2 regions of the Pseudomonas sp. Leaf127 genome follow, and region 2 is predicted to be linked to the other one. Evidence: predicted binding sites of a transcription regulator. Region 2 holds the regulator's gene; the other holds the start of a gene.
The links. The regulator FliA, encoded in region 2, starts transcription of late flagellar genes. The targets are predictions, from matches to a motif close to CTAAAGTTTNNNNNNNNNNNGCCGNTAA.

Region 1: motA (flagellar motor stator protein MotA) is a predicted target of FliA. The motif match lies at 6,567-6,594, and genes of this name have one in related genera.

What each region holds. Positions count from the first base shown of each region.
Region 1 is NZ_LMOA01000022.1:553,839-565,840, forward strand. Features, by position in the region: gene serB (phosphoserine phosphatase SerB) at 1-1,018, shown strand, start outside; gene ASF84_RS20340 (hypothetical protein) at 1,048-2,826, opposite strand; gene asd (archaetidylserine decarboxylase) at 3,095-3,958, opposite strand; gene ASF84_RS20350 (rhodanese-like domain-containing protein) at 4,014-4,829, opposite strand; gene ASF84_RS20355 (HDOD domain-containing protein) at 4,916-6,445, opposite strand; gene motA (flagellar motor stator protein MotA) at 6,663-7,514, shown strand; gene motB (flagellar motor protein MotB) at 7,518-8,534, shown strand; gene rsgA (small ribosomal subunit biogenesis GTPase RsgA) at 8,837-9,868, opposite strand; gene orn (oligoribonuclease) at 10,008-10,541, shown strand; gene ASF84_RS20380 (trimeric intracellular cation channel family protein) at 10,640-11,251, shown strand; gene queG (tRNA epoxyqueuosine(34) reductase QueG) at 11,326-12,002, opposite strand, start outside.
Region 2 is NZ_LMOA01000020.1:407,799-419,800, reverse strand. Features, by position in the region: gene ASF84_RS12555 (protein-glutamate methylesterase/protein-glutamine glutaminase) at 1-727, opposite strand, end outside; gene ASF84_RS12550 (chemotaxis protein CheA) at 778-3,099, opposite strand; gene ASF84_RS12545 (protein phosphatase CheZ) at 3,131-3,916, opposite strand; gene ASF84_RS12540 (chemotaxis response regulator CheY) at 3,936-4,310, opposite strand; gene fliA (RNA polymerase sigma factor FliA) at 4,556-5,296, opposite strand; gene fleN (flagellar synthesis regulator FleN) at 5,293-6,129, opposite strand; gene flhF (flagellar biosynthesis protein FlhF) at 6,245-7,576, opposite strand; gene flhA (flagellar biosynthesis protein FlhA) at 7,588-9,711, opposite strand; gene flhB (flagellar biosynthesis protein FlhB) at 10,081-11,217, opposite strand; gene fliR (flagellar biosynthetic protein FliR) at 11,219-12,002, opposite strand, start outside.

The sequences.
Region 1 (12,002 bases), on a different contig from region 2:
GTTCACCGCCTACAAGCTCGACCAGCAAGTGCGTTTCACGCCCGTGTCCGAAGAGGACTACCAGCATTGGGTCGACGGTCAGGGCAAAGCCCGGCATATCGTGACCCTCCTGACCCGCAAGGTCACCGCCGAGCAACTGCAATGCGTCAGCTCGATCATTGCCCGCTATGGCCTGAACATCGACCAGATCGATCGATTGTCCGGGCGCACGCCACTGGATACGCCGGCAGACCAGAGCAAGGGCTGCATCGAGTTTTCCGTGCGCGGTGAAGCGGGTGATCTCAAGGCCATGCAGGCCGAGTTCCTCAGTGTCGCGCAAGAGCTGAACGTCGACATTGCGTTCCAGCAGGATTCGCTGTTCCGTCGCAACCGCCGCCTGGCGGTGTTCGACATGGACTCGACCCTGATCGAGGCCGAGGTCATCGACGAATTGGCCAAGGCGGCCGGGGTGGGCGAGCAAGTCTCGGCCATCACCGAGCGTGCCATGGCCGGCGAGCTGGATTTTCGCGCCAGCTTCAAGGAGCGCCTGGCGTTGCTCAAGGGGCTGGACGTCAGTGTGCTCGACGACATCGGCGCCTCGCTGCGCCTGACCGAGGGCGCCGAAAACCTGTTCGCCGAACTCAAGCGCCTGGGCTACAAGACCGCGATCCTGTCCGGTGGCTTTACCTACTTTGCCAAACAGTTGCAGCAGAAGCTGGGCATTGACTATGTATTTGCCAATGAACTGGAGGTGGTCGACGGCCGGGTGACCGGTGTGGCCGTGGAGCCGATCGTCGATGCCCAGCGCAAGGCCGACCTGCTGCGCGAGCTGGCGCACAGGGAAGGCCTGAGCCTGGAGCAGACCATTGCCGTGGGCGACGGCGCCAACGACTTGCCGATGCTGGCCATCGCGGGTCTGGGCGTGGCTTTCCGTGCCAAGCCGCTGGTCAAGCAGTCCGCCAAACAGGCAATCTCGACCCTGGGCCTGGACGGCGTGCTGTACCTGCTGGGCTTTCGCGACCGCGAAGGCCGTCATTAAGCGTTAAACGCTGGCGGCCATGGCCGCCGTCAAAGCGTTCCCCAAAGCGAGTCGAACTCTTCGCCGCCCCGGGCCTTGTCCTGGCCGGCGACCTTCGGTGCCTCGAACAACTGGTACTCGAACTGGTTGTAGCTGGCGCTGGCGATGTGGCGTGTCTTGAGGGCGGCGCGTGTTTCGTCGCCGTTGATGTTCATCATCACCTTGCTGCCCTCCTTGAAGGGCAATCGCGGTGCCAGCACCATCGGTGGTTTGTCCAGCGGCCGCACTTCGGGCAGCATCAGGCTGCGCAGGTACTGGCTGTTCAGTTCTTCACCAATCAACTGCATGCCGCAGGGCTGGGCGAAGGGCGCGATCAGCTCGATGCCCATCTGCGTGCCGCCGCTGCGTACCTGGCGTATCCAGCGCACGATGGCAACGCTCCAGCCCAACCCGCTTTCATCCTGCAAGCCGATGACTTCGCCGGCCTGGAGCTGGCTGGGCACCTCCTTGTGCCAGGCCAGGCAATAACCGCCCGGGCTGTGATTGACGATGTTGAGTTCATAGACCGGAAAGTCCTGCTGGGCGTTGTTGCCATCGGCATCGCTTTCGGCTTGCGGGTACTGGATTTCCTCGAACGGCAGCAAGGTCGAAGAGGTGTTGCCGCGCTGGGTGTCGAATGCCTGCGACCAGGGGTCGTCATGGTCATTGACGAGCTTGAGGCTGAAGTCCGCCGCCTGGATCACCGCCGGGAGTTGCAGCTGTTCGCTGAACGATTTGCGCCCGCCCAGGTAGTAGTGCAGGGCGCTCATGCCCAGGCACAGCTTCAGGGAACCCTGGCCCGGGATGCGCTGAAAGGTCCGCTCTGCCACATCACCCCAGGCCACTGCCAGGTGTTGCAGCAGGTCGGCACTGACCCCCGGTGGCACAGTCAGGCGTGCCTGTGCACGCTGCTCGGCTGGCAGTTCCAGGTACTGATGAATGGCACTGGCCAGGTTCAGGGGGTTGATGCCGAGCAGGCGCGGCAGGATCTCTTCACCATACAGATTGCGGTAACGCGGTGGTTTGTCGACGCCTGGATCCAGCGCGAACAGGCTGCCGTCCTCATGCGCATCCTGCAACCGGACCAGGCTGCTCCAGGCTTCGAGCGCCTCGGCCAGCCTGCCGATGTTGAGCTGGCGCATCTGGTTGCAGCGCGCATTGCCCATCATCAAGGCAATGACATAGGTCTGTTCGACGCTCAGGCTGCGCACATGCAGCGCCTGGGGTTCGATAACCTGCACGGTGTGCAGCTGCTGTTGACGCGCGATCTGGTAGATCTGGTGCAGCTCAAGCCACAGACCGTCCTGCACCGGGCAGTACAACTGACTGGCGCGTACCAGGGGGCCGTTCAGGCAATGCAGGGCACGCTGCAGTGCGGTGGTGAACACGGTGGCCTGATCACGGCTGTAGTGGGGCGCAACCTGATGAATGATCAGTTTGTAGCCAGTGGCCAAGTGGTTCTGCAGGGCCTGGCACAGGTTGGCAACCTTGCGCGGACGTTCGTCCAGTACGATGGACTGGTTGAGAAAGTGGCGCTCCAGGTGTTTGCACACGAAGTACACTTCCGGGCGCAGCAGCTCCAGCAGTTGCAGGCGATTTTCGGTAGGGGTGAGCAGCAGGTTGAGTTCTGTAAGACCTTGATACAATTGCCGGGCCATTTCGCCGAGATTGGCCTTGGGCAGTGTCGAGATCCAGCGCTTGAGATCGCGCGGATTGGCATCACAGAAGGTCAGGCTCGACTGTGTCGGTGCTGGAACACGCAACAACAAAGGAAAGCTCAATTTACTCATGTGACAGGCAGACTCCTGCGTATTACTGGCCCGAACGGTGGTCTTCGATCGGCACGCTGGCGTCTGACTGAGTCAGGTCGCTGGATGTGCCGGTTGAATACAAAGTGTCCTACAACACCGATGGGCCGACTGTAACAGTATCGACCTGATCCCGCAGCTTAATCTGGCTTATGGCCATGGCGCGAGCCGGGCCGGACAGCGCGATACAGACGGGGCTGGCCGGTTGCAACGGTCTGTCTGACAACACCGCCGCAGCCGGCCGAATGGCTCAGGCCGAGGTGGCGTGAGCCAGGGCCTGGCCCATATTGACCTTGGATTCAGCTGCCAGGTGCTCGGCCCATTTGACCTGTTCGGGCCCGAACAGGACGATGACAGTGGAGCCCAGCTTGAAGCGGCCCATCTCGGCGCCTTTTTCCAGATGGATCGGTGCCCGTGCCGCTTCGTCGTAGCGCACGGTCTTCAGCGTGCGCTTGGGCGGCGTGACCAGCCCGGCCCAGACCGTTTCGACCGAGGCGACGATCATCGCCCCGACCAGCACCATGGCCATCGGGCCGCGCTCGGTATCGAAGATGCAGACCACGCGCTCGTTGCGTGCGAACAGCTCCGGCACGTTTTCAGCCGTGGTCTGGTTGACCGAGAAGATGCGCCCCGGCACATAGATCATTTCGCGCAGGGTGCCGGCCAATGGCATGTGCACGCGATGGTAGTCCTTGGGCGACAGGTACACGGTGGCGAACTCGCCGCCCATGAACGGCGCCGATACGGCCGGGTCGCCGCCCAGCAGTTCAAGCACGCTGTAGCTGTGGCCCTTGGCCTGGAAAATCCGGCCCTGTTCGATCGGGCCCAGCTGGCTGATGGCACCGTCGGCCGGGCTCAGTACCGCGCCGGGCGTGGCATCCAGCGGGCGCGCGTCGGGTTTCAGCGCACGGGTGAAAAAGGCATTGAAGTGCTCATAGGCGGTGAGGTCTTCGACCTGGGCCTGGGACATGTCGATCTGGTAGCGACGTGCGAACCACGCCGTGAAGGCATTCTTGAACCAGCGCACGCGGCATTCGGCCACGCAGCCGGCCAGGCGCGACAACAAGTGATGGGGCAGCAGGTACTGACTGAGAATAAACAGACGCTCTTTCATGAATCTTCCTAAGTAGTGATTGGGAGCCTGCCTGATCGGGCGGCAAGCTGCAGAGTCATTGTTCGACCGGCGTGTCGGGGTGGTTGCCCCATTCGCTCCAGGAACCGGCATAGGCCTTGACCTGCGGGTAGCCCAGCGCCTTGGCGGCCAGGTAGGTAAAGCCCGAGCGGCGATGGCTCTGGCAATGGGTGATCACTTCCTTGTCGGGGGTAATGCCCAGGGCCTGCAGCGTTTGGGCGAGATCCTGGCGAATGCGCAACTGGCGTGACGGGTCCATGCCACGCGTCCACTCGAAATTCACGGCGCCAGGAATATGCCCGCCTTTGGCCGAGAGGCGTTTTGCACCGGAAAACTCTTCCGGGGCACGGGCATCCCAGATCGCCAGATCCTCGGCGCCCAGGCGGCTTTGCAGGTACTCACGGGTCGCGGTGGGCTGATCGTGCAGTTCCAGGGTCACCGCAGCGGTGCCCGGTGCCGGTACGTCGGTGGACAAGGGCAGGCCCTCGGCGGTCCACGCCAGGACGCCGCCATTAAGGTAGTGGTAGTGCGTGTGGCCGATCACATCCAGCAACCAGATAAAGCGCCCGGACCAGCCGCCGCCTTCGTCGTCGTAGACCACATAGACCGCATCGGGATTATGGCCCAGCTCACCGAACAGGCGTTGCAGGTCGCTCAGGGCAGGTGTCAGGCCCGGCGCCGGCAGTTGGCCCAGTTGGGTGCGTTTGGGCTCTATGAAGCGTGCGCCGGGGATGTGCCCGGCGTCGTAGCGGGCCTGGGTGGTCAGGTCTACCAGAATCAGTTCCGGCGCGGCCAGGCGAGCCTGCAGGTCGCGGGGCTCGATGACCAGCGGCAAGTCGTTGAACACGGACATTTCCAGCCTCCCTTGATGAGCAAAGGCACAAATTGTAGCCCAGGCCGAGCTGGAAAAGGGCCTGGGCGTCGATCAGCGCTGCCCGGTCAGGACTTGAGCTGGACGAAATTGGCCAGCGCCCGCTCGATGCATTGCGCGGTTTTGCCGAAGGCCTGCACGGCGATGTCCGACAGCGGGCTGCCGCCCTGGTCGGCGATGGCCAGCATCAATACCTTGCCGTTGCGGCTCAATGAGCGAATCAGCAAGTGCTGGCCCTTGAACAGAGTCTTGAACACCGGCGGCAGCAAGGCGGCGAACTGCGCGTGGTTGGCCGGTGTCAGGCGCAACTGGGTCGGCTGGCCGAGCAGGCGCTCCAGCACCTTGCTGTCCTTGAGCGGGAACTGCAAGGCGGCGTTATCGGTGCTCATGCCGGCCAGTTGGTGCACGCGCAGCAGGCTGGCGGTCTTGTCGGGCATCAGCAGCATGACCCGTTGCATGCCGCAGGCCACCAGCGCATCGCGGGCCAGGGTGGTCAGGTGCATGGCGTTGTTGAACGGACTGGGTTCGACCAGCAGCTCCGCGCACAGCTTGCGCCAGCGTTGCAGGGCATCGGCCGAGGGCGGCGGGGCGGGCTCGTGGTTGTTGGCAATACGCCTGAAGTCCCACGGCCAGAGCAGGGATTCGACCGGGTGCCACAGGTCTGGGCTCGCATGCTGGCGACCACTGCTGGCCGCGTTCTGGTGCACCTGCTGCTGGACATCCTCCAGTGGCTGTTGCAGGTACAGGCTGCTGAGCAGTTCCCAGCGCAGGCAGTGCGGGCTGTTCCAGGCCTGCTGGGCTGACAGCGCCAGACCATTGCCCAGCAGCACGGTGTTGGCCGGCTGGTTGAACCAGCGCTGCAGAGGGTTATCGGCGTCCATGTCGCGCTGCTGCTGCAGGGGGTCATGGTTCTCGCGGGCGATGCGCAGGGTCTTGACCCACTCGCGACGTTCCTTGATCAGCACGGTATAGCCGCGGGTGACCCACAGCGGCAGGCGCCAGGTTTCGGCCAGCGCCAGGCACAGGTCCAGCAGGTTGATACCGAACAGTTCCTGCTCGACGCGCCGGCTCGACTCGCCCTTGTGGATGACCCGCAGCTCCCACTCTTCAAGCAGCGTGGGGTGTGCCAGTGCCATCGGCCACAGCGGTGAGAGAAATAACAGGCTGCCCAGATGAATGTCCTGCCACAGGCGTGCCAGGCGGCTGGCGAACAGGCCGCTGGCCTGTTGGGTCGCGTGCTGGCTGATCAGGATCAGTTGCCGATAGGCCTTGGGGATCTCGTCTGCCGGCTTGGCCGGCAGGCGATTGAGCAGCACCTCGGTGCGTGCCAGGCCCAGGCGGTTGAGCGCCACTTCCAGGCTCTCGGCCTGTTCGGCCAGGCCGTGGGCATGCTGATTGGCTTCGCGCAGCACGCTCAGGACCAGGGCCGGGCTTTCCTGCATCATGTCGGCAATGTCACGCAACGAGCGGCGGCTGTCATTGAGCGCCGAGCGTACATGGGCGTGATTGTGCTGCGGAATCGGCAGCGCAAGGCCATCCAGTTGCCTGACCCAGGCATCAAGTGTTCGTGGGCGTGGAAAATGTGGCGTTGTCGGCATACGGGGCGGCCTGTACGGCTAGGAGTCTGTCAGTTGTGGTTTACGCTTATTCAGACCTTGCGATGTCATGTATTGTTACACCCTGCCTCATGGACGAAACAGGTTTTTTCACAGGATCAGCCTACAGTCTGGCTCAGTGAAGCCGATAAGCAGAACAGCAGCTCCATCGTTGCATCGCACCTATCCCTGAATCCGACTGAACAAGTAGTTTTTACCTATGGCTAAAATCATCGGCATTATTGTCGTTTTCGCAAGCGTCCTCAGCGGATACGTGCTGTCCCACGGCCAGATCATGGCCCTGTTCCAGCCCTTCGAGGTCCTGATCATCGGTGGTGCGGCCCTGGGTGCCTTCTTGCAGGCCAACCCGGGTCATATGACCATGCATGTGTTCAAAAAGTCGCTGAAGATGTTCGGCACCCGCTTTACCCATGCCTATTACCTCGAAGTGCTGGGGCTGATCTACGAGATTCTCAACAAGAGCCGTCGCGAAGGCATGATGGCCATCGAAGGCGACATCGAAGAGCCGGCCTCCAGCCCGATCTTTGCCAAGTACCCCGGCGTACTCAAGGATGACCGCATGACGGCGTACATCTGCGACTACCTGCGCATCATGTCCTCGGGCAACATGGCGCCCCACGAGCTTGAAGGCCTGTTCGACATGGAGCTGCTGAGCATGAAGGAAGAGCTCGAGCATCCTTCCCATGCGGTGACCGGCATCGCCGACGGCATGCCCGGCTTCGGTATCGTTGCGGCGGTACTGGGGATCGTGGTGACCATGGCCTCGCTGGGTTCCGGCGACAAGGCCGCCATCGGTCAGCACGTGGGTGCGGCCCTGGTGGGTACCTTCTTCGGTATTCTGGCGGCCTACGGCTTCTTCGGCCCGCTGGCCACTTCCCTGGCGCACGATGCCAAGGAAGAGATGAACGTCTACGAGTGCATCAAGGCCTCGCTGGTCGCGTCCGCCTCCGGCATGCCGCCGTCACTGGCCGTCGAGTTCGGCCGCAAGGTTCTTTACCCGGCTCATCGCCCCAGCTTCAGCGAGCTGGAACAAGCCGTACGCGGTCGCTAAGCCATGGAAAACAATCAGCCGATAATCATCAAGCGGGTCAAGCGCTTCGGTGGCGGACACCACGGTGGTGCCTGGAAAATCGCCTTCGCCGACTTTGCGACGGCGATGATGGCGTTCTTCCTGGTGCTCTGGCTGATGTCGGCCGCCACGCCCGAAGAACTGGTGGCGATTGCCGGCTACTTCAAGGACCCGGTCGGTTTCAGCGACAGCGGCTCGCCGTATGTGATCGACCTGGGTGGCTCGCCGGAAATGGCGCCGGACCGCTCCCTGAACCCCGAGATCAAGAGCACGCCAAGCCCGGATACCGTGCCGATCGAGTCTGACGACGCCGAGGCCAAGGCCGATCAGGTCGAGAAAGAACGCCTGGAAATGCTCCTGCAAGAGCTGCAGAACAAGGTTGAAGAAAGCCCGCAACTGCAGAAATTCAAAGACCAGATCCTGCTGGAAATCACCCAGGACGGCTTGCGCATCCAGATTGTGGATGCTGATAACCGGCCGATGTTCGACTCCGGCAGTGCGCGGCTCAAACCGTACTTCGAAGACATCCTCCTGGCCCTGGCCGACACCATCAAGGATGTGCCGAACAAGATCAGCGTCAGCGGCCACACCGATGCCAAGCCGTTTGCCGGCGCGGGCGAGTTCGGTAACTGGGAGCTGTCGGCCAGTCGTGCCAACGCGGCACGTCGTGCCCTGGTGGCCGGCACTTATCCGGAGTCGCAAGTGGCGCGGGTGGTGGGCTATGCCTCCTCGGCGCTGTATGACCGCAACCAGCCGCTCAATCCGATCAACCGGCGCATCGACATCGTGGTCCTGACCAAGAAGGCCCAGCAGTTGATCGATGGCGACCAGGGCACCGGTACGGCCCCGGCAGGCACGCCGGCCGCACCTGCCACGCCGGCCGCGCCAGGCGCTTCCGGCACGGCCCCTGCGGTTGATCCACAGGCGGGTGTGCTGCCGCGTGATGTGCGCCAGCGCCTGAACCTGTTCGAGCAGGGCGGTGTGCAGGCGCCGAGGCAGTAAGCCCGGTCGGCGGCAGGTTTTGGTCCGGGCGTTGTTCCCGGCTGAAGCGGTTTGTCGCCCGACCGGTCTACGCTCGGATGTTTGCGCCGCTACTTGGCTGATTGGCATCAGTCCGTAGGCGCGGCCAACGGTCGCGATTGCATCCTGCCAGCCGCCGGAGATATTGAATGTACTGGCCCTTTCGCGACCGGTGATCGCTCCCACAGGATCTATGTCAGATCTTGAATAGGGGCCAGGCGCAAAACCCGCAGGCGCGACCCACGGTCGCGAATGCCGCTGCTGCCGCTCCGGCAGCAGGGCGCTTAGTATTCGTCTTGCGGCAGGCTGGCCAGGATCGAGCGGTAGCTGTGCATTCGCTGCGGTGAAATCCGGCCTTCTTCCAGCCCCTTGAGCAGTGCGCAACCCGGCTCGCGGTCATGATTGCAGTCACGGAAGCGACAGGTACCGATCAGGTTGTTGAACTCGATGAAGCCGGCTTCCACGTCATGGCGGCTGACGTGCACCAGGCCGAACTCTCGAATGCCCGGTGAGTCGATCAGTTCGCCGCCGTTCGGGAAGTGGAACAGCCGTGCGGTCGTCGTGGTGTGCGTGCCTTGCCCGGAAAATTCCGACAGCGGCCCGACCCGTGTGCCCACGTCCGGCAACAGGCTGTTGACCAGCGATGACTTGCCCACCCCCGACTGACCCACGAATACGCTGACCTGGCCGTTCAGGCGTTCCTGCAGTTGCTGCATGCCATCGCCGTGATGCGCCGACACTTCCAGCACCGGGTAGCCCAGGCCGCGGTACACCGACAGCATCTCGTTGAGCACGATCGCGTTCTGCTCGTCGATCAGGTCGGCCTTGTTGAGCAGCAGCAACGGGTGAATGCCGGCATGTTCGGCGGCCACCAGGTAGCGGTCGATCAGGTTGGCATGGGGCTCGGGCATCGGCGCAAACACGATCACGATCAGGTCGACGTTGGCCGCCACCGGCTTGAGCTGGCCGCGCGAGTCCGGACGACACAGCTCGGTGCTGCGCGGCAGTTGCGCAACAATCACGCCGATGCCCTGGTTGCCGGCCCGCCAGACGACCCGGTCGCCGGTGACCAGCGCCGGCAGGTTGGCACGCAGGTGGCAGCGGTAGGTCTGGCCCTGCAGCTCGCCTTCCTGGGCCTCGACTTCGACCTGGACGCCGAAGTGGGCAATCACCAGGCCGACCTGCTCGGGGCCCAGATCACCGCCCTCGAGGATTTCGACCGCCTGGGACTCGCGTTTGGCAGCGCGGGCGGCGCGCTCGCCCTGGATCTTTTCGATGCGCCAGTTCTGGCGGCGATTGAGTTGGCGTTTGGCCATGGGGACTTCCGATGTGTGAGGCCCGAGCCCCGCCATCTGGCAGCGACCGGCCCGCAAAAATGAACAGCAAGGGTGCAAGGGGCCGATACTAGCACGCCGCGCTAGGCTAAACTGCGCCCCTACGCCGAGGAGCCCGAACATGCAGAGCAAGCACAACCTGATCTGGATCGACCTGGAAATGACCGGTCTCGATCCTGATCATGACGTCATCATCGAGATGGCCACCATCATTACCGACAGCGAACTCAATACCCTGGCTGAAGGCCCGGTGATCGCCATTCATCAGAGCGATGAAATCCTCGCCGGCATGGACGAATGGAACACCCGCCAGCACGGCGGCTCGGGCCTGACCCAGCGGGTGCGCGAAAGCCAGGTCGACATGGCGCAGGCCGAGGCCCTGACCTTGGACTTCATCAAGCAGTGGGTGCCGGAGCGCAGTTCGCCGATCTGCGGCAACAGCATCTGCCAGGACCGCCGCTTCCTGTACCGGCACATGAAAAGCCTGGAAAACTACTTCCACTACCGCAACCTGGACGTCTCGACGCTCAAGGAGCTGGCCGCCCGCTGGTCGCCGGAGCTGAAGTTCAAGAAGGGCAGCACCCACCTGGCGCTGGACGACATTCGCGAGTCCATTGCCGAGCTGCGTTACTACCGCCAGCATTTCATCAAGTAAGCACCACTGCCTGCGTGCGGTGAATAAACTTCGCCGCACCCTTTCAGTGCGCAGGGCGGCTGGGTAGACTGCGCGCCTTTGTCACCGGGGCTGCCGCCATGTTGTTGATGCTTTACCTGATTGCCATCACGGCCGAGGCCATGACCGGTGCCCTGTCGGCCGGACGTCGTGGCATGGACTGGTTCGGCGTGGTGCTGATCGCCTGCGTCACGGCCCTGGGCGGCGGTTCGGTGCGTGATGTGCTGATCGGCCACTACCCGCTGACCTGGGTCAAACACCCCGAATACCTGGTGCTGACCAGCGTGGCAGCCTTGGTGACCATTTTCATCGCGCCGTTGATGCGTCACCTGCGCTCGCTGTTTCTGGTGCTCGACGCCCTGGGGCTGGTGGCCTTTACCCTGATCGGCTGCATGACCGCCCTGGAAGCCGGCCACGGCATGTTGATCGCCTCGGTGTGCGGGGTCATCACGGGGGTATTCGGCGGCATCCTGCGCGACATCTTCTGTAACGACATCCCGCTGATCTTCCGCCGCGAACTGTACGCCAGCGTGTCGTTCCTGGCGGCCTGGTGTTTCCTGTTGTGCGGCTATTTCAACCTGCCCGAGGAGCAGGCGATCCTGATCACCCTGTCAGGCGGTCTCCTGCTGCGCCTGCTGGCCATCCGCTTCAAATGGGAAATGCCCAAGTTTGTCTACAAGGATGATCATTAAGTACAGGACGTCATCTGCCACCTTGGCGTCAGATCTGGAGGAGCGACCAGCGGCCGCGAAAAGGTCTGCATGATTCACTGTGGCATTCGCGACCGCTGGTCGCTCCTGCTGGTGTGTTGCTCGATCGCCCATTCCACATGTTCGCGCACCAGCTCTGACGGATAGTCGCGGCGTGCTTCGAGGGCCTGCAGCACGCTGATGGTCGAGGGCGCGTTGCCCAGGCCGACTGCCAGGTTGCGCAGCCAGCGCTCGTAGCCGGCGCGGCGCAGCGGGGAGCCTTCGGTGCAGGCCAGAAAGCGCTCTTCGTCCCACATGAACAGTTCGGCCAGGCCGGCGTTGTCCAGGTTATGGCGCGGCTGGAAGTCGCCTTGCGTCGTCGGCCTGGCGAAGCGGTTCCAGGGGCAGACGATCTGGCAATCGTCGCAGCCGAACACGCGGTTGCCGATCAGGGGCCGCAGCTCGACGGGGATGGCGGTCTTGAGCTCGATGGTCAGGTAGGAAATGCAGCGCCGCGCATCAAGCACATAAGGGCCGACGAAGGCGGCGGTCGGGCAGATGTCCAGGCAGGCGGTACAACGTCCGCAGTGTTCGCTGGCATGAGGCGCATCAACCGGCAAGGGCAGGTCGACAAACAGCTCGCCCAGAAAGAAGAAGCTGCCGGCCTTGCGGTTGAGCACCAGGGTGTTCTTGCCGATCCAGCCCAGGCCGGCCTGCTCGGCAATGGCCTTTTCCAGCACCGGCGCGCTGTCGA
Region 2 (12,002 bases):
CCGCCGGCATGTGCTGGATCAGCACGATAGGCGCCGGAAAGTTGGCGGGCAGTTGGGTCAGCACCCGCTGCAGCGCCACCGGCCCCCCGGTCGAGGTGCCGATGGCCACCAGCTTGTAGGACTTGCGCCTTGGCGCGGGCGAATGATGCGCCGGGGCATGATGGGCAGCCGCAGGCGCTGCCGATACAGGGGTGCGTGTCGGCAGCGCCCGTGTGGCGGCCGGAGCCGGCGGCGGTGTAGGCAACGATCGGCGCGGCGCTTCAAATGCCGGCGTGCTGGCCGCAGCAGGGGCAGCCGGAGCCGGGGCGCTGTAGCCGCCGAAACGACGATTGCTGCGGGCAATGGTGTTGATCTTCTCGCACAGCAACTGCCGAACCTTGTCGGGGTTGCGCGAGATGTCTTCGAAATTCTTCGGCAGGAAGTCGACCGCACCGGCGTCCAGGGCGTCGAGGGTGACCCGCGCGCCCTCATGGGTCAGTGAGGAGAACATCAATACCGGGGTGGGAATGCGTTGCATGATGTGACGCACCGACGTAATGCCATCCATCATCGGCATTTCGTAGTCCATCGTGATCACATCGGGTTTGAGCGCCAGGGCCTGCTCGATGGCCTCCTTGCCGTTGGTGGCAGTACCGACCACCTCGATGAGTGGGTCCGAAGACAGGATTTCCGTAACTCGGCGGCGGAAAAAACCGGAATCATCCACCACCAGGACCTTGACTGCCATAAACACTCCAATAGGCGCCCGGGGCCGCCTGAGCGGCCCCGGCACCAGAATCAAATCCGCCGCGAGGCGTAACGCTTGAGCATGCTCGGAACGTCGAGGATCAACGCAATGCGGCCGTCACCGGTGATGGTGGCGCCCGACATGCCTGGCGTGCCTTGCAGCATCTTGCCCAACGGCTTGATGACCACTTCTTCCTGACCCACCAACTGGTCGACCACAAAGCCGATGCGCTGGGTGCCCACCGTCAGGATCACCACATGCCCTTCGCGCTGCTCTTCATGCGCCGCCGAACGGATCAGCCAGCGCTTGAGGTAGAACAACGGCAAGGCCTTGTCGCGCACGATCACCACTTCCTGGCCATCGACGACATTGGTGGTCGACAGGTCCAGGTGGAAGATTTCGTTGACGTTGACCAGCGGGAAGGCAAAGGCCTGGTCGGCCAGCATGACCATCAGGGTCGGCATGATCGCCAGGGTCAACGGCACCTTGATGACGATCTTGGAGCCCTGGCCCTTGGTCGAGTAGATATTGATCGAGCCATTGAGCTGGGAAATCTTGGTCTTGACCACGTCCATGCCCACGCCTCGCCCGGACACGTCGGAAATCTCGGTCTTGGTCGAGAACCCCGGGGCGAAGATCAGGTTGTAGCAGTCGCTGTCGCTCAAACGGTCGGCGGCATCCTTGTCCATGACACCGCGCTTGACGGCAATGGCGCGCAGGACCGCAGGGTCCATGCCCTTGCCGTCGTCGGAGATCGACAACAGGATGTGGTCGCCTTCCTGTTCGGCCGACAGTATCACCTTGCCGCCACGCGGCTTGCCGGAGGCCTCGCGCTCTTCGGGGGTTTCCACACCGTGGTCCACCGCGTTGCGCACCAAGTGGACCAGCGGGTCGGCCAGGGCCTCGACGAGGTTCTTGTCGAGGTCGGTTTCTTCACCGACCAGCTCCAGGTTGATTTCTTTCTTGAGCTGCCGGGCCAGGTCGCGAACCAGACGCGGGAAGCGACCGAAGACCTTCTTGATCGGCTGCATGCGGGTCTTCATGACCGCGGTCTGCAAGTCAGCGGTCACCACATCCAGGTTGGACACCGCCTTGGACATGGCTTCGTTGCCGCTGTTGAGCCCCAGGCGCACCAGGCGGTTACGCACCAGCACCAGTTCGCCGACCATGTTCATGATCTCGTCCAGCCGCGCGGTGTCGACGCGCACGGTGGTCTCGACCTCTGCCGCTGCCGGTTTTTCCGGCGCTGGCGCCGCGGCACGGGCCGGGGCCGGCGCGGCGGCACGGGCGGGCGCTGCGGCTGGCACGGGTGCCGCCTTGGCAGCCGGTGCTGCAGCGGCCGGCGCAGTTGGCTTGACGGGTGCGGCCGGTGCAGAAACGGCGGCCGCCACGGCATCGGCTACGGCGGCCGGCTCGAACTTGCCCTTGCCATGCAACTGGTCGAGCAGGTTTTCGAATTCGTGCTCGCTGATTTCGTCCGAAGACGCCGGTTTTTTATCGGCGCCCGCCTCAGCCTTGACTTCGACCTTGGCGACCGCCACAGGCGCCGGGCTGGCCGCTGCGGTGGGTGTCGCCTTGTCGGCATCGAACGAGCCCTTGCCATGCAACTGATCAAGCAGCGCTTCGAATTCGTCGTCGGTGATTTCGTCGCTGTTCACCGCTGGGGCCGCTGCCGACGCTGGCACTGCCGCTGTGGCAGCGGGGGCTGCCGCTGCGATGCCGGCATCGAACGAGCCCTTGCCATGCAACTGGTCGAGCAGCGCTTCGAATTCGTGGTCGGTGATTTCATCGCTGGCCGCCACCGGCGCAGACGGTACAGGTGCAGGTGCAGCAGGTGCCAGGGCATCGGACTTGGCACCTTGCAGCGAATCGAGCAGACGCTCGAATTCGTCATCGGTGATTTCATCGCCAGGGGCCGGGGCTTCAGGTTCTGCAGCCTGTTGTGCCACAGGCTCCGCGGCCGCAGGTGCTTCATCAGCGGCCTGCGGATCGGCCAGACGCGCCAGCGCCGCCAGCAGTTCAGGGGTGGCAGGCGTGACGTCACTGCGCTCGCGCACCTGGCCGAACATGCTGTTGACGGTGTCCAGGGCTTCGAGAACCACGTCCATCAATTCTGAATCTACGCGTCGTTCACCCTTGCGCAGGATGTCGAACACGTTCTCGGCAATGTGGCAGCACTCCACCAGCTCATGCAGCTGGAGGAAGCCGGCGCCCCCTTTAACAGTGTGAAAACCGCGAAAAATTGCGTTGAGCAAGTCTGCGTCATCCGGTCGGCTTTCAAGCTCGACCAGCTGTTCGGACAATTGCTCGAGAATCTCGCCGGCCTCTACCAGAAAATCCTGAAGGATCTCTTCATCGGCGCCGAAGCTCATGGGGGTGCTCCCTAAAATTAACCGTCAAGACCTAGAAGCCGAGGCTCGATAACAAGTCGTCCACATCATCCTGACCGGAAACGACATCTTCCCGTTTATCGGCATGAATTTGCGGACCTTCACCTTGGGCGAGATTTTTTTTCGGATTATTTTCCGCCAACAGTGCTTCACGATCATGTTCAATGCCGGCAAAGCGATCGACATGGCTGGCCATCAGCACCAGCTTGAGCAGATTGCTTTCAACTTCGGTGACCAATTGCGTCACGCGCTTGATCACCTGGCCGGTCAGGTCCTGATAGTCCTGAGCAAGCAGAATGTCGTTGAGGTTGGTCGCCACGCTGTGACTTTCCTTTTCGGTACGAGAAAGAAAGCCTTCGACGCGCTTTGCCAGCCCACGAAACTCTTCGGCACCGATTTCGCGGCGCATCAGGCGCCCCCAGTCGGCGCTCAACGCCTTGGCGTCGTCGCTCAGGCTGTTCATCAGCGGCGTGCTCTGCTCCACCAGGTCCATGGTGCGGTTGGCCGCGCCCTCGGTCAGGCGCACAACATACGACAGGCGTTCGGTGGCGTCCGTGATCTGCGACACCTCTTCGGCCTGTGGCATCTGCGGGTCTATCTGGAAGTTGACGATCGCACTGTGCAATTCACGTGTCAGCTTGCCCACTTCCTGATAAAGGCCGCGGTCCCGAGTCTGGTTGAGCTCATGGATCAATTGCACGGCATCGCCGAACTTGCCTCTTTCAAGGCTGGCGACAAGCTCGTGCGCATGTTTTTTCAGGGTCGACTCGAAGTCGCCCAATGAATCGTTGTTGTCCATAGCGCCCTCGCGGCATGCATCAGCTATTGACGCGCTCGAAGATCTTCTCGATCTTTTCTTGCAGTACCTGGGCGGTAAAAGGCTTGACCACATAGCCGTTCACGCCAGCCTGGGCCGCTTCGATGATCTGCTCACGCTTGGCTTCGGCAGTCACCATCAGCACCGGAATGTGCTTGAGACGTTCGTCCAGGCGCACTTGACGCAACAGGTCGATACCCGACATGCCGGGCATGTTCCAGTCAGTGACCAGAAAATCGAAACCACCGCTTTGCAGCATCGGCAATGCGGTCAGGCCGTCATCGGCTTCCGACGTGTTGGTGAACCCCAGGTCACGCAACAGGTTTTTTATGATCCGCCGCATCGTTGAAAAATCGTCAACGATGAGGATTTTCATGTTCTTGTCCAATTCGACCTCCAAACAGTCCTGAACGAGCCCGGCTCCCGGACCCGCTGTTCACTCAATACCGGCACAGCACATTTTCGACCGCTTGCCGCTTTCACAGGCCTGGCACATGGACACGGGCAAACGCCTGAACCAGTCATCCCCAGGGATGCTGACAGGCTCCTGCCTTGTCCGGGTACTCGACACGTGACGCCTTGCACAGCCGGTCTGCAGCCGCCCGGACACTCCGGACGCTGTCAGCGTGCGCGCCACTCCCCCAAACGCCCCCGCAAACGTGCGGCGCACTGGCTGTGTAACTGGCTGACCCGTGATTCGCTGACCCCCAGGACCTCACCGATTTCCTTGAGGTTCAGCTCTTCGTCATAGTACAGCGCCAATACCAGACGCTCACGCTCCGGCAGATTGGCGATGGCATCGGCCAACGCGGCCTGGAAGCGCTCGTCTTCCAGGTCCCGCGACGGCTCCAGCGAAGCGCTGGCGCCATCCTCGTGCAGCCCGTCATGATCGCCGTCCTGCAAGAGGTCGTCAAAGCTGAACAGGCGGCTGCCCAAGGTGTCGTTCAAGATAGCGTAATAATCATCCAGACTTAACTGGAGTTCGGCCGCAATCTCATGATCTTTAGCGTCGCGGCCGGTTTTTGCTTCAATGCCACGAATCGCATCGCTGACCATGCGGGTATTACGGTGCACCGAACGCGGTGCCCAGTCGCCCTTGCGCACCTCATCGAGCATCGCGCCACGAATGCGGATGCCGGCGTAGGTCTCGAAACTGGCGCCCTTGCTCGAATCGTATTTGGTCGACACTTCCAGCAGGCCGATCATGCCGGCCTGGATCAGGTCTTCCACCTGCACACTGGCCGGCAGGCGCGCCAGCAGGTGATAGGCAATGCGCTTGACCAACGGCGCATAACGCTCGATCAGTTCGTACTGCGAATTCCTGGAAGCCTTGCTGTACATCTGGTAACCGCTGGCTGTCATTGAACGGGTCCCGCTGCGCTGGTCTGGTGAACAAGCCGCTCGACGAAGAACTCAAGGTGCCCGCGCGGATTGGCCGGCAGAGGCCAGGTGTCGACCTTCTGGGCAATGGCCTTGAACGCCAGGGCGCACTTGGAACGTGGAAACGCTTCGTAGACGGCGCGCTGTTTCTGCACGGCCTTGCGTACACACTCATCATAGGGAACGGCACCGACATACTGCAGCGCCACGTCAAGGAAACGGTCGGTGACCTTGGTCAGCTTGGCAAACAGGTTGCGCCCTTCCTGGGGGCTCTGGGCCATGTTGGCCAGGACCCGGAAACGGTTCATGCCGTAGTCACGGTTGAGCAGCTTGATCAGGGCGTAGGCATCGGTGATCGAGGTCGGCTCGTCGCACACCACCAGCATCACTTCCTGGGCGGCGCGCACAAAGCTGACCACTGACTCGCCGATACCGGCAGCGGTGTCGATGACCAACACGTCAAGATTGTCGCCAATCTCGCTGAAGGCCTGGATCAGGCCGGCATGCTGGGCGGGCGCCAGGTGCACCATGCTCTGGGTGCCGGAAGCCGCCGGCACGATGCGTACGCCGCCAGGGCCCTGCAACAGCACGTCGCGCAGTTCGCAGCGGCCTTCGATGACGTCGGCCAGGGTGTGCTTGGGGGTCAGGCCCAGCAAGACATCGACATTGGCCAGGCCAAGGTCGGCATCGAGCAACATGACACGTCGCCCAAGCTCGGCCAGCGCCAGTGAAAGGTTCACTGACACGTTGGTCTTGCCGACGCCACCTTTGCCGCCGGTCACGGCGATAACCTGTACGGGATGCATGCTGCCCATGTTATTTCATTACCTTGTCATGCGTAGACCGAAACCACATTACGGGCTGCACGTTCGCTTGCGAACAATGCCTGGCAGACCAGATATGCAGGGACCTTCCAATCGTTTCCATCAATTACCCCACTTGCTTGCCGGGTTTGTGATAGAGGTCGGCGAACATGTCCGCCATGGCCTCCTCACTCGGCTCATCCTGCATCTGCACACTGACCGCGCGGCTCACCAGCTGGTGACGACGCGGCAGGTGCAGATCATCAGGAATACGCGGCCCATCGGTCAGATAGGCCACAGGCAATTCGTGACTGATCGCCAGGCTCAGGACTTCGCCGAGGCTGGCGGTTTCGTCCAGTTTGGTCAGGATGCAGCCGGCCAGGCCGCAGCGCTTGTAGCTGTGATAGGCCGCCGTCAGTACCTGTTTCTGGCTGGTGGTGCCCAGCACCAGATAGTTGCGGGCACGGATGCCGCGCCCGGCCAGGCTTTCCAGTTGCAGGCGCAAGGCCGGGTCGCTGGCTTGCAGGCCGGCGGTGTCGATCAACACCACGCGCTTGCGAATCAACGGCTCCAGCGCCTGGGCCAGCGACTGGCCAGGATCGACATGGGTCACCGGCACATTGAGAATCCGTCCCAGGGTCTTGAGCTGCTCCTGGGCGCCAATGCGAAAACTGTCCATGCTCACCAGGGCGATGTTCTGCGCGCCGTACTTGAGCACGTAACGCGCGGCCAGCTTGGCCAGTGTCGTGGTCTTGCCCATGCCGGCCGGACCGACCATGGCAATGACGCCGCCCTCTTCGAGCGGTTCGATTTCCGGCACGCTGATCATCCGCGCCAGGTACGCCAGCAGCATGCGCCAGGCCTGCTTGGGGTCTTCGATATCCGGGATCATGCCCAGCAGGTCACGTGACAACGGGCCGGACAGGCCGATGCGCTGCAGGCGGCGCCACAGGTTGGCCTGTTGCGGGCGCGCGCCCTGCAACTGGTTCCAGGCCAGGGAGCCAAGCTGCACTTCGAGCAGCTCGCGCAGGCCATTGAGTTCCGAGCACATCGATTCGAACACACGCTGCCCTACGGCGGCGTCAGTGACCGGCGAGGCCGACGAGGGCGCAGTGGCACGTGGCGGCTCTTCGAACGTCGGCTCGATATGCGTATCGGCCGCGCTGAGCGGCAGCCCGGAAAACAGCTGGAGGTTATTGCTGGCATCGCTGTCTGTAGGGTTCTCAAGCTCGGCCTGGGCGGAGACGATGCGCGACTGGGTCTTGCGCAGTTCATCCTCGAGCTCCATGTTCGGTACCCGTGGCGCCAGGGCAGACAACTTGTAATCCAGGGCAGCGGTCAGCTCGACGCCACCGGCAATGCGCCGGTTACCAATGATGGCCGCCTCGGCGCCCAGCTCATCGCGAACCAGCTTCATGGCCTGACGCATATCGGCGGCGAAAAATCGCTTAACTTGCATGACTCACTACCTCAGCCGTTGGGCCCGACAGTCGCTACGATGGTGACTTGCTTGTTGTCCGGAATTTCCTGGTACGCCAGCACATGCATGTTCGGTACAGCCAATCGTCCAAACCGTGACAGCATGGCCCGGATCGGTCCTGCTACCAGCAGAATCACCGCCGAACCTTGCATTTCCTGACGCTGTGCAGCCTCGATCAACGATCGCTGGAGCTTCTCGGCCATGCTTGGCTCAAGAAGAACGCCTTCTTCCTGACCTTGACCAGCCTTCTGCAGACTATTGAGCAAGATTTGTTCCAACCTTGGCTCAAGCGTGATGACAGGCAGCTCAGACTCAATTCCTACAATGCTTTGGACGATTGCGCGGCTCAGGGCGACACGCACCACCGCCACCAAAGCGGCGGTATCTTGACTCCTTGAAGCGTTGTTGGCGATGGCCTCGGCGATGGTGCGGATATCCCGCACCGGCACGTGCTCAGTCAACAGCGCCTGCAGGACATTGAGCAGACCCGACAGCGACAGCACACCCGGCACCAGTTCTTCCGCCAGTTTTGGCGAACTCTTGGCCAGCAACTGCATCAGTTGCTGGACTTCTTCATGGCCGATCAGCTCATGGGAATGCTTGTAGAGAATCTGGTTGAGGTGCGTGGCGACCACGGTACTGGCATCGACCACGGTGTAGCCCAGCGACTGTGCCTGGCTGCGCTGACTGATCTCGATCCAGACCGCTTCCAGACCGAAAGCCGGGTCGCGCGCGCTGATACCGTTGAGGGTGCCGTAGACCTGGCCGGGGTTGATCGCCAGCTCCCGGTCCGGGTAGATCTCGGCCTCGGCCAGGATCACCCCCATCAGCGTCAGGCGATAGGCGCTGGGCGCCAGGTCGAGGTTGTCGCGGATGTGCACGGTGGGCATCAGAAAGCCCAGCTCCTGGGAGAGCTTCTTGCGCACCCCCTTGATCCGCGCCAGCAACTGCCCACCCTGGTTGCGGTCGACCAGCGGAATCAGGCGATAGCCGACTTCCAGGCCGATAATGTCCACCGGGGTCACGTCATCCCAGCCCAGTTCCTTGGAGTCCTGCACACGGCCCGGTGGCGGCAGCAGGTCCTGCTGGCGCTGCACCTCGGCCAGGGCCACGATCTTGCTCTGCTGATCACGGCGCCACAGCCAGTAGGCGGCACCGGAGGCCGCCAGGCCCAGACTGATGAAGGCGAAGTGCGGCATGCCTGGCACCATGCCCATGACCATCATGATCGCGCCAGAAACACCCAATGCCTTGTACGAGGTGAACATCTGGCGATTGATCATCTTGCCCATTTCTTCCGAACCGGAAGCACGGGTCACCATGATCGCGGCGGCAGTGGACAACAGCAGTGATGGCAATTGCGCCACCAAACCGTCACCAATGGCCAGCAAGGTGTAGATGCGCCCGGCATCGGCGAAGGTCATGCCGTGTTGCAGCATGCCCACCAGCATGCCGCCGATCAGGTTGATGAACAGAATCAGCAGGCCGGCAATGGCGTCGCCGCGCACGAACTTGCTGGCACCGTCCATCGAACCATAGAACTCGGCCTCGGCCGCGACTTCGGCACGCCGCACCTTGGCCTGGTTCTGATCGATCAGGCCGGCATTGAGGTCGGCGTCGATGGCCATCTGTTTGCCTGGCATCGCATCAAGGGTGAAACGCGCGCTGACCTCGGAGATCCGCCCGGCACCCTTGGTGATGACCACGAAGTTGATGATCATGAGGATGGCGAAGACCACGATACCGACCACGTAGTTGCCGCCGATCACCACCTCACCGAAGGCCTGGATCACTTTGCCCGCAGCGTCGTGACCGTCTTGGCCGTGGAGCATCACCACGCGGGTCGAGGCCACGTTCAGTGCCAGGCGCAACAGAGTCGCGACCAACAGGATGGTCGGAAATACCGAGAAGTCGAGCGGGCGCAGTGCATACACACACACCAGCAGCACGACAATCGACAAGGCGATGTTGAAGGTGAAGAACACATCCAGCAGAAACGGCGGGATGGGCAACATCATCATGGCCAGCAGGGCCAGCAACAGCACCGGTACAGCCAGTTGACTATGATTGCGGCCCAGGTTGCGTGCGCCACTGACTAACTGAGATCGATCCACTGATGCCCCACCGCACTAGACCAAAACAAAACTTTGACGCTACAGGCGCCCTGTCCCGACCTATTGCAAAAAGCTGTCCAACTCAGCGCAACAATGTGCAGGACGTGCAGGACTAATACCGATACAGGTACATCTGTTGCGCCTGTACTGCCGCATTCGCCAGCAGAGCTGCCTCCCATAATCTGGTGCCAGGCCCGAAGTCAGGGTCACATCAATCCTGTGGGAGGCGGCTTGCCGGCGATGAGGCCAGCAAGGCCAAAACACCTGCTGCGCCTGTACTGCCGCATTCGCCAGCAAAGCTGCCTCCCACAGGCCCGCGTCAAGGCTTAACTGCCCGGCATTAACCTGCAGGACCGACCGGTCCTGCATCTATTCGTCGCGCTGCAGGTCGGGGGGGATGGAGATGTCGCCAAGCGGCGTGGGGCGTTTGCCGCGGCCGGCCTGGAACTGGCGGATCTGGTAGACGTACGCCAGCACCTGGGCGACAGCCATGTACAGCCCGGCGGGGATTTCTTCTTCAAGTTCGGTGCTGTAGTAGATCGAACGCGCCAACGCCGGCGACTCGAGGATCATGATCTGATTGTGGTTGCCGATCTCACGGATCTTCAAGGCAATCAGGTCCACGCCCTTGGCCAGCAACTGAGGAGCGCCGCCGTTTTCAGGGTCGTACTTGAGCGCCACGGCAAAGTGCGTCGGGTTGGTGATGATCACATCGGCATCAGGGATCGCGGCCATCATGCGCCGGTTGGCCATGTCGTGCTGCAACTGGCGAATGCGCTGCTTGACCTGCGGGTTGCCCTCGCTGTTCTTGTGTTCGTCGCGCACTTCCTGCTTGGTCATCAGCAGTTTCTTGTGCGCCTGGAACAACTGCACCGGCACATCGACGGCAGCGATCAGAATCAGCCCGCACACGATCCACAAGGTGCTCCAGCCGACCAGCTGCAGGCTGTGGATGATCGCCATTTCCAGCGGCTCATGGGAAATGGCGATCAGGTCGTTACGGTCTTTCTTGATGACCACCAGGGCCACGGCGAGGATCACCAGGAACTTGGCGAACGCCTTGAGCAGCTCGACCAGCGAGTTGACCGAGAACATGCGCTTGACCCCGGACAACGGGTTCATGCGGCTGAACTTGGGCGCCAGCGACTTGGTGGCGAACAACCAGCCGCCCAGCATGATCGGCCCGACAAAAGCCGCCACCAGCATGGCGATCATGAACGGCAACACCACCAGCATGGCGGTCTGCCCGGTCTTGAGCAGCATGCGCCCCATCCACATGGGGTCCATCAGCATCTCGCGGCTGATCGAGAAATTCTCGCGCATGGCTTCGGCCAGCATCTGCGCCACGCCGCCACCAAACATCAACAGCCCCACCGACCCCATCATCATCACCACCAGCGTGGTGAGCTCCTTGGAGCGTGCCACCTGGCCCTCGGCCCGACTGTCGCGGACCTTTTTCTCCGTGGGTTCTTCTGTTTTGTCCTGACCGCTCTCGCTTTCTGCCATCTCAGCGGGCCCTCACCAGATCACGTATTTGTTGCAGGGCTTCGACCGCCATGGGCTGATACTGGCTGAGGATGTCGGCCATGCTCATCCACAGGATTACCATCCCCAGCACCAGGGTCAACGGAAAGCCGATGGAGAAGATATTAAGCTGCGGCGCGGCGCGGGTCATGATGCCGAAGGCGATGTTGATGATCAGCAAGGCCGTGACCGCCGGCAGCACCAGGCGCAGGCCAGAAGCCATGACCCAGCCCAGGCCGTTGGCCAGGGTCCAGAAGTTGCCCACCGGCACCCCGCCGCCCACCGGCATCGTGGTAAAGCTTTCGACCAGCACTTCCAGCACGATCAGGTGGCCGTTCATGCCCAGGAACATCAGGGTCACCAGCATGGTGAAGAACTGCCCCACCACCGCCGAAGACACGCCGTTGGTAGGGTCGACCATCGACGCAAAGCCCATGCCCATCTGCGTGGCAATGATCTGCCCGGCCACTACGAAAATATGGAAGAACAACTGCAGCGACAACCCCAGGCCGACACCAATGATGATCTGCTCGCCGATCAGCAACAGCGCACTGAGGTCCAGCGCCTGCACCGCCGGCATGGGCGGCAGCACCGGCGCGACGACGATGGTGATGGCAAAGGCGAAATACAGCCGCACCCGGCGCGGAACCAGGGTGGTGCCGATGATGGGCATGGTCATCAGCACCGCGACGATGCGGAACATCGGCAGCATGAAGCTGGCCACCCAGGTGCTGATCTGGGTATCGGTCAGGGCGAGCATCGGCTGC